One region of the Streptomyces sp. NPDC048419 genome, then DNA from elsewhere that is predicted to be linked to it. Evidence: riboswitches for the same ligand, from Rfam matches in the RefSeq annotation. Region 1 holds a riboswitch; the other holds the start of a gene.
What was found. A riboswitch is a leader RNA that binds a small molecule or an ion and turns the genes downstream of it on or off. The one in region 1 is predicted to bind S-adenosylmethionine.
Positions count from the first base shown of each region.

Region 1 (4,405 bases):
TGCTCATCCTGTGCTGCCTGGTCTTCGTGATCGGCCCGGCCTCGGGTCTGAATCAGGCCTACGGCTCCGGGGAGGCGCTGCTCGCCGCCCAGCGCGCGTACTTCCACCGGTGGGGTGTGATTCCGGCCGAGCTGTTCCAGGGCTCCCTCAGGGCGGTCCTGACCCCTGCCACGGCCCTGTTCGTCCACGGCAACTGGGTGCACCTGCTCGGCAACATGCTCTTCCTCTACGTCTTCGGCGTGATGACCGAGGAGCGGATGGGCCGCACGGAGTTCGCCCTCTTCTACCTCGGCTGCGGCTACCTGGCCCTGCTGGGGTACGCGGCCGCCAATTCCGCCTCCGAGCAGTCGCTGGTGGGAGCGTCCGGGGCGATCTCCGCCGTCCTCGGCGCGTTTCTCTACCTGTTCCCCACGGCCAGGGTCACAAGCCTGCTCCCGTTTCTCTTCTTCCTCCCCGTGCGCTTCCCCGCGTGGGTCGTCCTGCCGTTCTGGGCGTCCCTGCAGTGGCTGGCGGCGGGCCGCGCGGACCAGGGGCCGGGGGTGGCGTACCTGGCCCATCTGGTGGGCTTCGGGCTGGGCTTCTGCTACGCCTGGGCGCGGTTCGGGAAGAAGGGCCCGAAGGGCGGCCTTGGAAGGGCGGTGGTGGGCGACGGGCGGGCGGCTAAAGTGAAGTCCGCCCCAGCTCCGGCCCCCGAGGGAGAGAACCAGCCGTGATCACCGCGATCGTCCTCATCAAGACCAGCGTGGACCGGATCCCCGAGATCGCGGAGTCGATCGCTGCGCTGGAGTCCGTGAGCGAGGTCTTCTCGGTCACCGGCACGTACGACCTGATCGCCATGGTCCGGGTCACGCAGCACGAGGACCTGGCCGACGTCATCCCGGGCAGCATCAGCAAGATCCCCGGCGTGGAGGCCACGGACACGCACGTGGCGTTCCGCACCTACTCCCAGCACGACCTGGAGGCGGCGTTCGCGATCGGCCTGGACTCCTGACACCTGCCGTCCGGCGGCTGGGTGTTCGTCGTGCGGTCGGCGGCCTGGTACGAGCGCGGCGCCAAGGCTCACCCCGGCGCCAACGCCTCGCTCACACCCCGGCGGCGCTCAGACCGCCGGCACGCAGCGGCCGTCCTCCGTGCGGTACTGCCACTTCGCGCCCTGGCGGACCAGTTCCCGCACGGCCGTGACGAAGCGGTCCACGTGCTCGTCGGGGGTGCCGGCGCCGAAGCTGACCCGGATGGCGTTGAGGGACTTCTCGCCGGGGGCGGCCTCGGGGGCGCCGCATTCGCCCTGGGTCTGGGGGGCGCTGCCCAGCAGGGTGCGCACCAGGGGGTGGGCGCAGAAGAGGCCGTCGCGGACGCCGATGCCGTACTCGGCGGAGAGGGCGGCGGCGAAGTGGGAGCTGTTCCAGCCCTCGACGACGAAGGAGATCACGCCGACCCTGGGGGCGTCGTCGCCGAAGAGGGACAGGATCTTGACCTGCGGCACCTCGGCCAGGCCCTCGCGGACCTTCGTGATCAGGTGCTCCTCGCGCGCGACCAGGGTCTCGAAGCCCGCCTCGGTCAGGGCCTTGCAGGCGGAGGCGATGGAGTAGGCGCCGATCACGTTCGGTGAGCCGGCCTCGTGGCGGGCGGCGCTGTCGTGCCACTCCACGTCCACTCCCCCGTCCTGGCGCCGCGTGACCTTGCGGCTGGCGCCGCCGCCCGCCAGGTACGGCTCCGCCTCCCGCAGCCAGTCGGCGCGGCCGGCCAGCACGCCGGAGCCGAACGGCGCGTACAGCTTGTGCCCGGAGAACGCGACCCAGTCGACGTCGAGGTCCCGCACGGACACCGGGTGGTGCGGAGCCAGCTGCGCGGCGTCCAGCACGATCCGCGCGCCGTGGGCGTGCGCCGCGGCGGCCAGCTCGCGCACCGGCCACAGCTCGCCGGTGACGTTGGAGGCGCCGGTGACGCAGACCAGTGCCGGGCCGTACGGGTCGCGGTCGGCGAGGGCGCGCTCCAGGGTCGCCACGGCCTGCCGCGGGGTGCGCGGCGCGTCGAGGTAGGTGACCTTGGCGTCCTGCCAGGGCAGCAGGCCGGCGTGGTGCTCGGTCTCGAAGACGAAGACCTGGCAGCCGGCGGGAAGCGCCCGGGCGAGCAGGTTCAGCGAGTCCGTGGTCGAGCGGGTGAAGACCAGCTGGTCGTCGGGCCGGCAGTCCAGGAACTCGGCGACCGTGCGGCGGGCGTTCTCGAACAGGTCGGTCGACAGCTGGGACAGGTACCCGGCGCCCCGGTGGACGCTGCCGTAGTAGGGGGCGTAGGCCGCCACGTCGTCCCAGACGCGCTGCAGGGCCGGTGCGCTGGCCGCGTAGTCGAGCGCCGCGTAGCTGACCTCGCCGCCGGTGACCAGCGGAACGGTGACATCCCGCCCCAGAACGGGCAGCGGGGCACAAACGGACTGGGCGGGGGCAGCGGTGGAGACGGACATGGCGAACTCCTGTGAGGGGTATGCGGATTCACCGTGCGAGCGGTACGGCTCGAGCACGGGAGAAGGTGAAAGGGGTACGCGGAGGCGGGGCTCGACGCCCTATCGCATTCGCTTGCTCACAGAAGGCTCCTCGACGACCAGGACCCCTGGCGCAGGAGGGGTCCGCGCTTGCCGTAGACCTCGCTGCCTACGGCCTGGTCCTCACCCGGGGCACCCCGCCACGGACGGAGGGTTGCCGGACAGTCGGCCGGGGCCTCATGACTGTCACTCATGACCTGACAAGGAACGTACGTGAAGTGATCGCGGTCCCGCAACTCGTGTCCGGATGCCGGGACCGCGATCGCCCTAGGCGTTGCTGGCCGCCACCCAGCGCTCCAGTGCGCGCTTGGCCGCGCCGGAGTCGATCGATTCCGCCGCCCTGGCCATCCCGGCGCGGATCTGCTCGGCGAGGGAAGCCGGACCCGGGTCGAGGGCGACGAGCGCGGCCGCCGAGTTCAGCAGTACGGCGTCCCGTACGGGCCCCTGCTCGCCGTCGAGGAGCCTGCGGGCCACCTCGGCGTTGTACGACGGGTCGCCGCCGCGCAGCGCCTCGACCGGCACCAGCTCGATGCCGACCTCACGGGGGTCGAAGGTCTCCTCGGCGACCTTGCCGTCCCGGACGATCCACACCCGGGAGGTGGCCGTGGTGGTCAGCTCGTCCAGTCCGTCGTCGCCGCGGAAGACCAGGGAGGAGTTGCCGCGTTCGGCGAAGACGCCCGCGACGACCGGGGCCATCCGCGGGTCGGCGACGCCGACCGCCTGGGCGCGCACCCGGGCGGGGTTGGTCAGCGGACCGAGGATGTTGAACACCGTGCGGATGGCCAACTGGCCGCGCGCGGCACCGGCATGGCGCAGCGCCGGGTGGAACTTGACGGCGAAGCAGAAGGTGATCCCCGCTTCCTGCGCCACCTCGGCCACCCGCTGCGGGGTCAGCTCCAGATTGACGCCGAGCTTCTCCAGGACGTCCGAGGCACCGGACGCCGAGGACGCGGCGCGGTTGCCGTGCTTGACGACCGTGGCGCCCGCGCCGGCGACGACGATCGCCGACATGGTGGAGATGTTGACGGTCTTGGCGCCGTCACCGCCGGTGCCGACGACGTCCACCGTCCGCCCGGGCACCTCGATCACGTTGGCGTGCTCGTACATCGCGCGGACGAGACCGGTGATCTCCTCGACGGTCTCGCCCTTGGCGCGCAGGGCCACCACGAAGCCCGCGATCTGCGCGTCCGTCGCCTCGCCGCGCATGATCCGGTCCATCGCCCAGGCCGTCGCGTCGGCGCTCTGGTCGCGGCCGTACAGCAGGGCGTTCAGCACCTCGGGCCAGGAACGGCCCGCCGCGGTGTCGCCTCCAGCGGGGGTCACAGCGCTCATAAGGCCGCTCCTGGGTGTCGTAGAAGAGTGTGACCCCACCCTATCCAGCCGGAAGGCATGGCAAAGGGCCCCGTCCGAACACCGGACAGGGCCCTTTGTGGGGCGTGGCGACGCCTCAGCGATCAGTGGTGGCCGTGGCCGCTCGTGATCTCCTTGTACTCCTCGACGGTCGGCTTCGGGATCTGGGACTCGTCACCGAAGTACGCCTCGCTGAGCTTGGCGCGCAGCTTCTCGGAGCCCTTCACCTTGCGCTCGACGCCGTTCTCGTCGGTCGTCGCGCCGATCTCGGCCGGCTTGTACTGCTCGTGCGCCGTGAGCGTGTGCAGCGCGTCCTGGCTGAGCGGCTCGTGGACCTCGATGAACTCACCGTGCGGCAGGCGCTTGATGATGCCCGACTCGCGGCCGTGCAGCACCTTGTCCTTGTCGCGGCGCTGCAGACCCAGGCAGACCCGCTTGGTGGCGATGAACACGAGGACCGGCACCACGAAGAAGCCGACACGCACGAACCAGGTGATCGCGTTGATCGACAGGTGG
Region 1 covers NZ_JBICXT010000019.1:175,907-180,311, forward strand. The annotation lists gene ACGFYN_RS33395 (rhomboid family intramembrane serine protease) at 1-713, shown strand, start outside; gene ACGFYN_RS33400 (Lrp/AsnC family transcriptional regulator) at 710-991, shown strand; gene ACGFYN_RS33405 (aminotransferase class V-fold PLP-dependent enzyme) at 1,100-2,461, opposite strand; SAM riboswitch class IV at 2,621-2,737, opposite strand; gene trpD (anthranilate phosphoribosyltransferase) at 2,807-3,871, opposite strand; gene ACGFYN_RS33415 (cytochrome bc complex cytochrome b subunit) at 3,994-4,405, opposite strand, start outside.

Region 2 (4,405 bases), on a different contig from region 1:
GCTCGCGGCTCAACTCGCCTGACCCGTCAGCGCGTTCAGCTGGTCCAGGAACCACTGCGCGGGCGGCAGCGCGGTCGCCGCTGCCGCCAGCCGCTTCGTCCGCTCGGCCCGCTCCGCGGCGGGCATGGTCAGCGCCTCGTGCAGCGCGTCCGCCGTCTCCACCACGTCGTACGGGTTCACGGTGATCGCGTCCTCGCCCAGCTCGGCGTGGGCGCCCGCCTCCCGCGAGAGAACCAGCGCGCAGCCCTCGTCGGAGACCACCGGCATCTCCTTCGCGACGAGGTTCATGCCGTCCCGGATCGGGTTGACGAGGGCGACGTCGGCCAGCCGGTAGGCGGCCAGCGAGCGCGCGAAGTCGTCCTTGACGTGCAGCACGACAGGGGTCCAACCGGGCGTTCCGTACCGGGAGTTGATCTCCTCGGCCACCCGCTCCACCTCGGCCGTGTAGTCCCGGTACACGGCGAGGTCCTGCCGCGAGGGGTACGCGAACGCCACGTGCACGACCCGCTCGCGCCACTCGGGGCGGGCGTCGAGCAGGTGACGGTACGCCAGCAGCCCGCGCACGATGTTCTTCGACAGCTCGGTGCGGTCGACCCGCACGACCGTCCTGCGGCCCTCCCCGATCTCTGCCCGCAGCGCGGTCATCCGCTCGGCCACGTCGGCCTCGTGCGCGCGCTTGCGCAGGAAGTCCGCGTCCGCGCCGAGCCCGTGCACGCCGACCTCGGTGCCCTCGAGTCCGCCCACCAGCTCCGTGCAGCAGGCGGTGAACGCCTCCGCCCAGCGCCGGGTGAGGAAGCCGAGGCGGTCGGCGCCCAGCATGCCGCGCAGCACCTGCCCGGCGATGTCGTCCGGCAGCAGCCGGAAGTACTCCGCCGGTGCCCACGGCGTGTGCGAGAAGTGCCCGATCCTGAGGTCCGGGCGCAGCTCTCGCAGCATCCCCGGCACCAGGCACAGGTGGTAGTCCTGCACCAGCACGGCCGCGCCCTCGGCGGCCTCCTCGGCGAGCGCCTCGGCGAAGGCCCGGTTGTAGATCTCGTACGACGCCCACTGCCGCCGGAACTCCGCGTCGAAGACCGGCTCCAGCGGGGTCTGGTACAGCAGGTGGTGGACGAACCAGAGCACCGAGTTCGCGATGCCGTTGTAGGCGTCCGCGTGGACGCCGGCCGGGATGTCCAGCATCCGTACGCCGTCCTCGCCGACCCCGCGCCGTACCGCCTCCCGGTCGCCGTCGGACAGTGCGGAGCACACCCAGAGCGCGTCCACGTCGGGACCGATCGCCGACAGGCCGGAGACCAGCCCGCCGCCGCCCCGCTTCGCGGACAGCGAGCCGTCGTCCTGAACCTCGTACGAGACCGGTCCGCGGTTGGACGCGACCAGCACCTGATGAGCAGCGCCGTGCGTGGAAGCCATAAGCCTCAACCTAGCCAGGCCCGTAAACGCTCAAACGTTTGCTTGCCCCTCGTGGGTGGACCGTATACGGCGCGTGACCGGCTGCGTCAGGCGACCCGGCGCTCGGCGTACTCGGCGATCTCCACCATCGGCGGGCGTTCCTCGGTGTCGACGGAGTAGGTCCGTGGCTCGAAGCCGTCCTCGCCGCGCTCGAACTGGGTCAGCGACGGCCGCACCAGATGCCCGCGGGCCAGCCTCAGCTGCGCCGTGCGGTAGATCGCGGCGGCCATCCGGCCCAGTGCCTGCCCGTCCTGGTGCCGGTGCTTGCGCACCCCGACGTCGACCTGGGCGAGCGCGTCGAGGCCCACCAGGTGCAGGGCGTCGACCAGAATGCCCAGCTCCACGCCGTAGCCGACCGGGAAGGGCAGCTGCTCCAGCAGGCTGCGGCGGGCCGCGTACTCGCCGCCGAGCGGCTGCACGAAGCCCGCCAGCTGCGGCCAGTGCATGTTCAGCAGCGGGCGCGCCATCAGCTCGGTGACCCGGCCGCCCTGGCCCGTCGCCCCGGCGAGCGGGCGGTCGTACATGCCCTTGACCAGATCGACCTCCGGGTCGGTGAGCAGCGGGCCCACGATCCCGGAGACGAAGTCGGAGGAGAACTCCTTCAGGTCCGCGTCGACGAAGCAGACGATGTCCCCCGCCGTGACGAGCAGGGAGCGCCACAGGACCTCGCCCTTGCCGGGTACGGCCGGGATGCGCGGCAGGATCTCGTCCCGGTGCACCACCCGCGCGCCGGCCGCCGCGGCCACCTCGGAGGTGCGGTCGGTGGACCCCGAGTCGACGACGACGATCTCGTCGACCAGCGGGACCTGCCGCATGAGGTCGAGACGGATGAGCGCGACGATGTCGCCGACCGTCTCCTCCTCGTTGAGCGCGGGCAGGACGACCGAGACCGACCGGCCCGTGCGCTGCTTGGCGGCCAGTATCGCGTGGAGCGGGCGGTCGGCCACGGACCAGGAGCGGGTGCGCAGCCAGCGCTCGACTTCTTCCAGCACGGTCGGCGGCTCCTCACTGTTGTCTCGCGTTGCGGACGGCTCTCTCAACTGTCCTGGCCGTCGGTTACAGTCTTGAACAACGCCGATGACCATCGCATGTCCGGGGTCACCGCCGTTCACAACCGCATACCGCTCATCCAGAGGGGCAGAGGGAAACGGCCCGTTGAAGCCCCGGCAACCCTCCAGCCGGTACTCGTAGATCAGTGCTGATCGTTCCGCGAGGCTCCCCGGCTAGGGAAGGTGCCAAATCCGTCTCACGGCGAGATGCGTCGTGAGGAAGATGAGGAGAAAGGGCCTCGCCTCCATGGCTGCGCAGACTGCTGCAAGCACCACCGACCCCAAGACCGTCGACCTCGGCCCCGCCGCTGCCCTCAGCTGCCGCGAGTGCGGGCACCGGGTGCCCCTCGGACCGGTCTTCGCGTGCGAGGAGTGTTTCGGCCCGCTAGAGATCGCGTACGACTTCTCGGCCTACGACGCCGAGGAGCTCCGCAAGCGCATCGAGGCGGGCCCCGCGAACATCTGGCGCTACGCGCCCCTGCTGCCCGTCCCGGCGGACGTGGCGGACAAGCCGAACATCAACCCCGGCTGGACCAAGCTCGTCAAGGCCGACAACCTCGCCCGCGAGCTGGGCGTGACCGGCGGCCTGTACGTCAAGGACGACTCAGGCAACCCGACGCACTCCTTCAAGGACCGCGTCGTCGCGCAGGCCCTGGAGGCGGCGCGCGTCTTCGGCTTCACCACCCTGTCCTGCTCCTCCACCGGCAACCTGGCCGGCGCCGTGGGCGCCGCGGCGGCCCGCGCCGGATTCCGCTCCTGCGTCTTCATCCCGCACGACTTGGAGCAGGGCAAGGTCGTCATGGCCGCGGTCTACGGCGGCGAGCTCGTCGGCATCGAGGGCAACTACGACGACGTGAACCGCTTCTGCTCCGAGCTGATCGGCGACCCGGTCGGCGAGGGCTGGGGCTTCGTCAACGTCAACCTGCGGCCGTACTACGCCGAGGGCTCCAAGACCCTGGCGTACGAGATCTGCGAGCAGCTCGGCTGGCGGCTGCCGGACCAGCTGGTGATCCCGATCGCCTCCGGCTCGCAGCTCACGAAGATCGACAAGGGTCTGCAGGAGCTGATCAAGCTCGGGCTCGTCGAGGACAAGCCGTACAAGATCTTCGGCGCCCAGGCCGAGGGCTGCTCGCCGGTCTCGACGGCGTACAAGGCGGGGCACGACGTGGTCCGCCCGCAGAAGCCGAACACCATCGCCAAGTCGCTGGCGATCGGCAACCCCGCCGACGGTCCGTACGTGCTCGACATCGCGCGGCGTACCGGTGGCGCGGTGGAGGACGTGAACGACGAGCAGGTCGTCGACGCGATTCGGCTGCTCGCCCGGACCGAGGGGATCTTCGCGGAGACCGCCGGGGGCGTGACCGTCGGCGTGACGAAGAAGCTGATCGAGAGCGGGGCGCTGGATCCGGCGCTGACCACGGTCGTTCTCAACACCGGGGACGGGCTGAAGACGCTGGATGCGGTGGCCGGTACGGGGCTGACCGCGACCATTCGTCCGAGCCTCGAGTCGTTCCGTGAGGCCGGGCTCGCGTAAAGCGGCTCGTCCCTCGTCTGCGGGCCGGTGGGGGCTGGTCGCGCCCACGCGGCGGTAGCCGCACATCCAACGCAGCCCCGCGCCCCTTGAAAGCCACACCTGACCGGAGGTTCCACGTGAGCGTCAACGTTCGTATCCCGACCATCCTGCGCACCTACACCGGCGGCCAGGCCGAGGTGACCGCCGAAGGCGGCACTCTCGCCGAGGTCATCGCCGATCTGGAGAAGAACCACACGGGTATTGCCGCCCGTGTGCTCGACGACCAGGGCAAGCTGCGCCGCTTCGTCAATGTCTATGTGAACGACGACGACGTGCGTTTCGAGCAGGGCCTCGAGACGGCCACTCCGGACGGCGCCGGCGTCTCGATCATCCC
Region 2 covers NZ_JBICXT010000015.1:190,551-194,955, reverse strand. The annotation lists gene otsB (trehalose-phosphatase) at 1-22, shown strand, start outside; gene ACGFYN_RS29000 (trehalose-6-phosphate synthase) at 10-1,410, opposite strand; gene ACGFYN_RS28995 (glucosyl-3-phosphoglycerate synthase) at 1,497-2,441, opposite strand; SAM riboswitch class I at 2,572-2,728, shown strand; gene thrC (threonine synthase) at 2,746-4,032, shown strand; gene ACGFYN_RS28985 (MoaD/ThiS family protein) at 4,149-4,405, shown strand, end outside.
Region 2: it holds a riboswitch for S-adenosylmethionine, as region 1 does, so the genes downstream of both, thrC (threonine synthase) here and ACGFYN_RS33405 (aminotransferase class V-fold PLP-dependent enzyme) in region 1, are expected to answer to the same signal.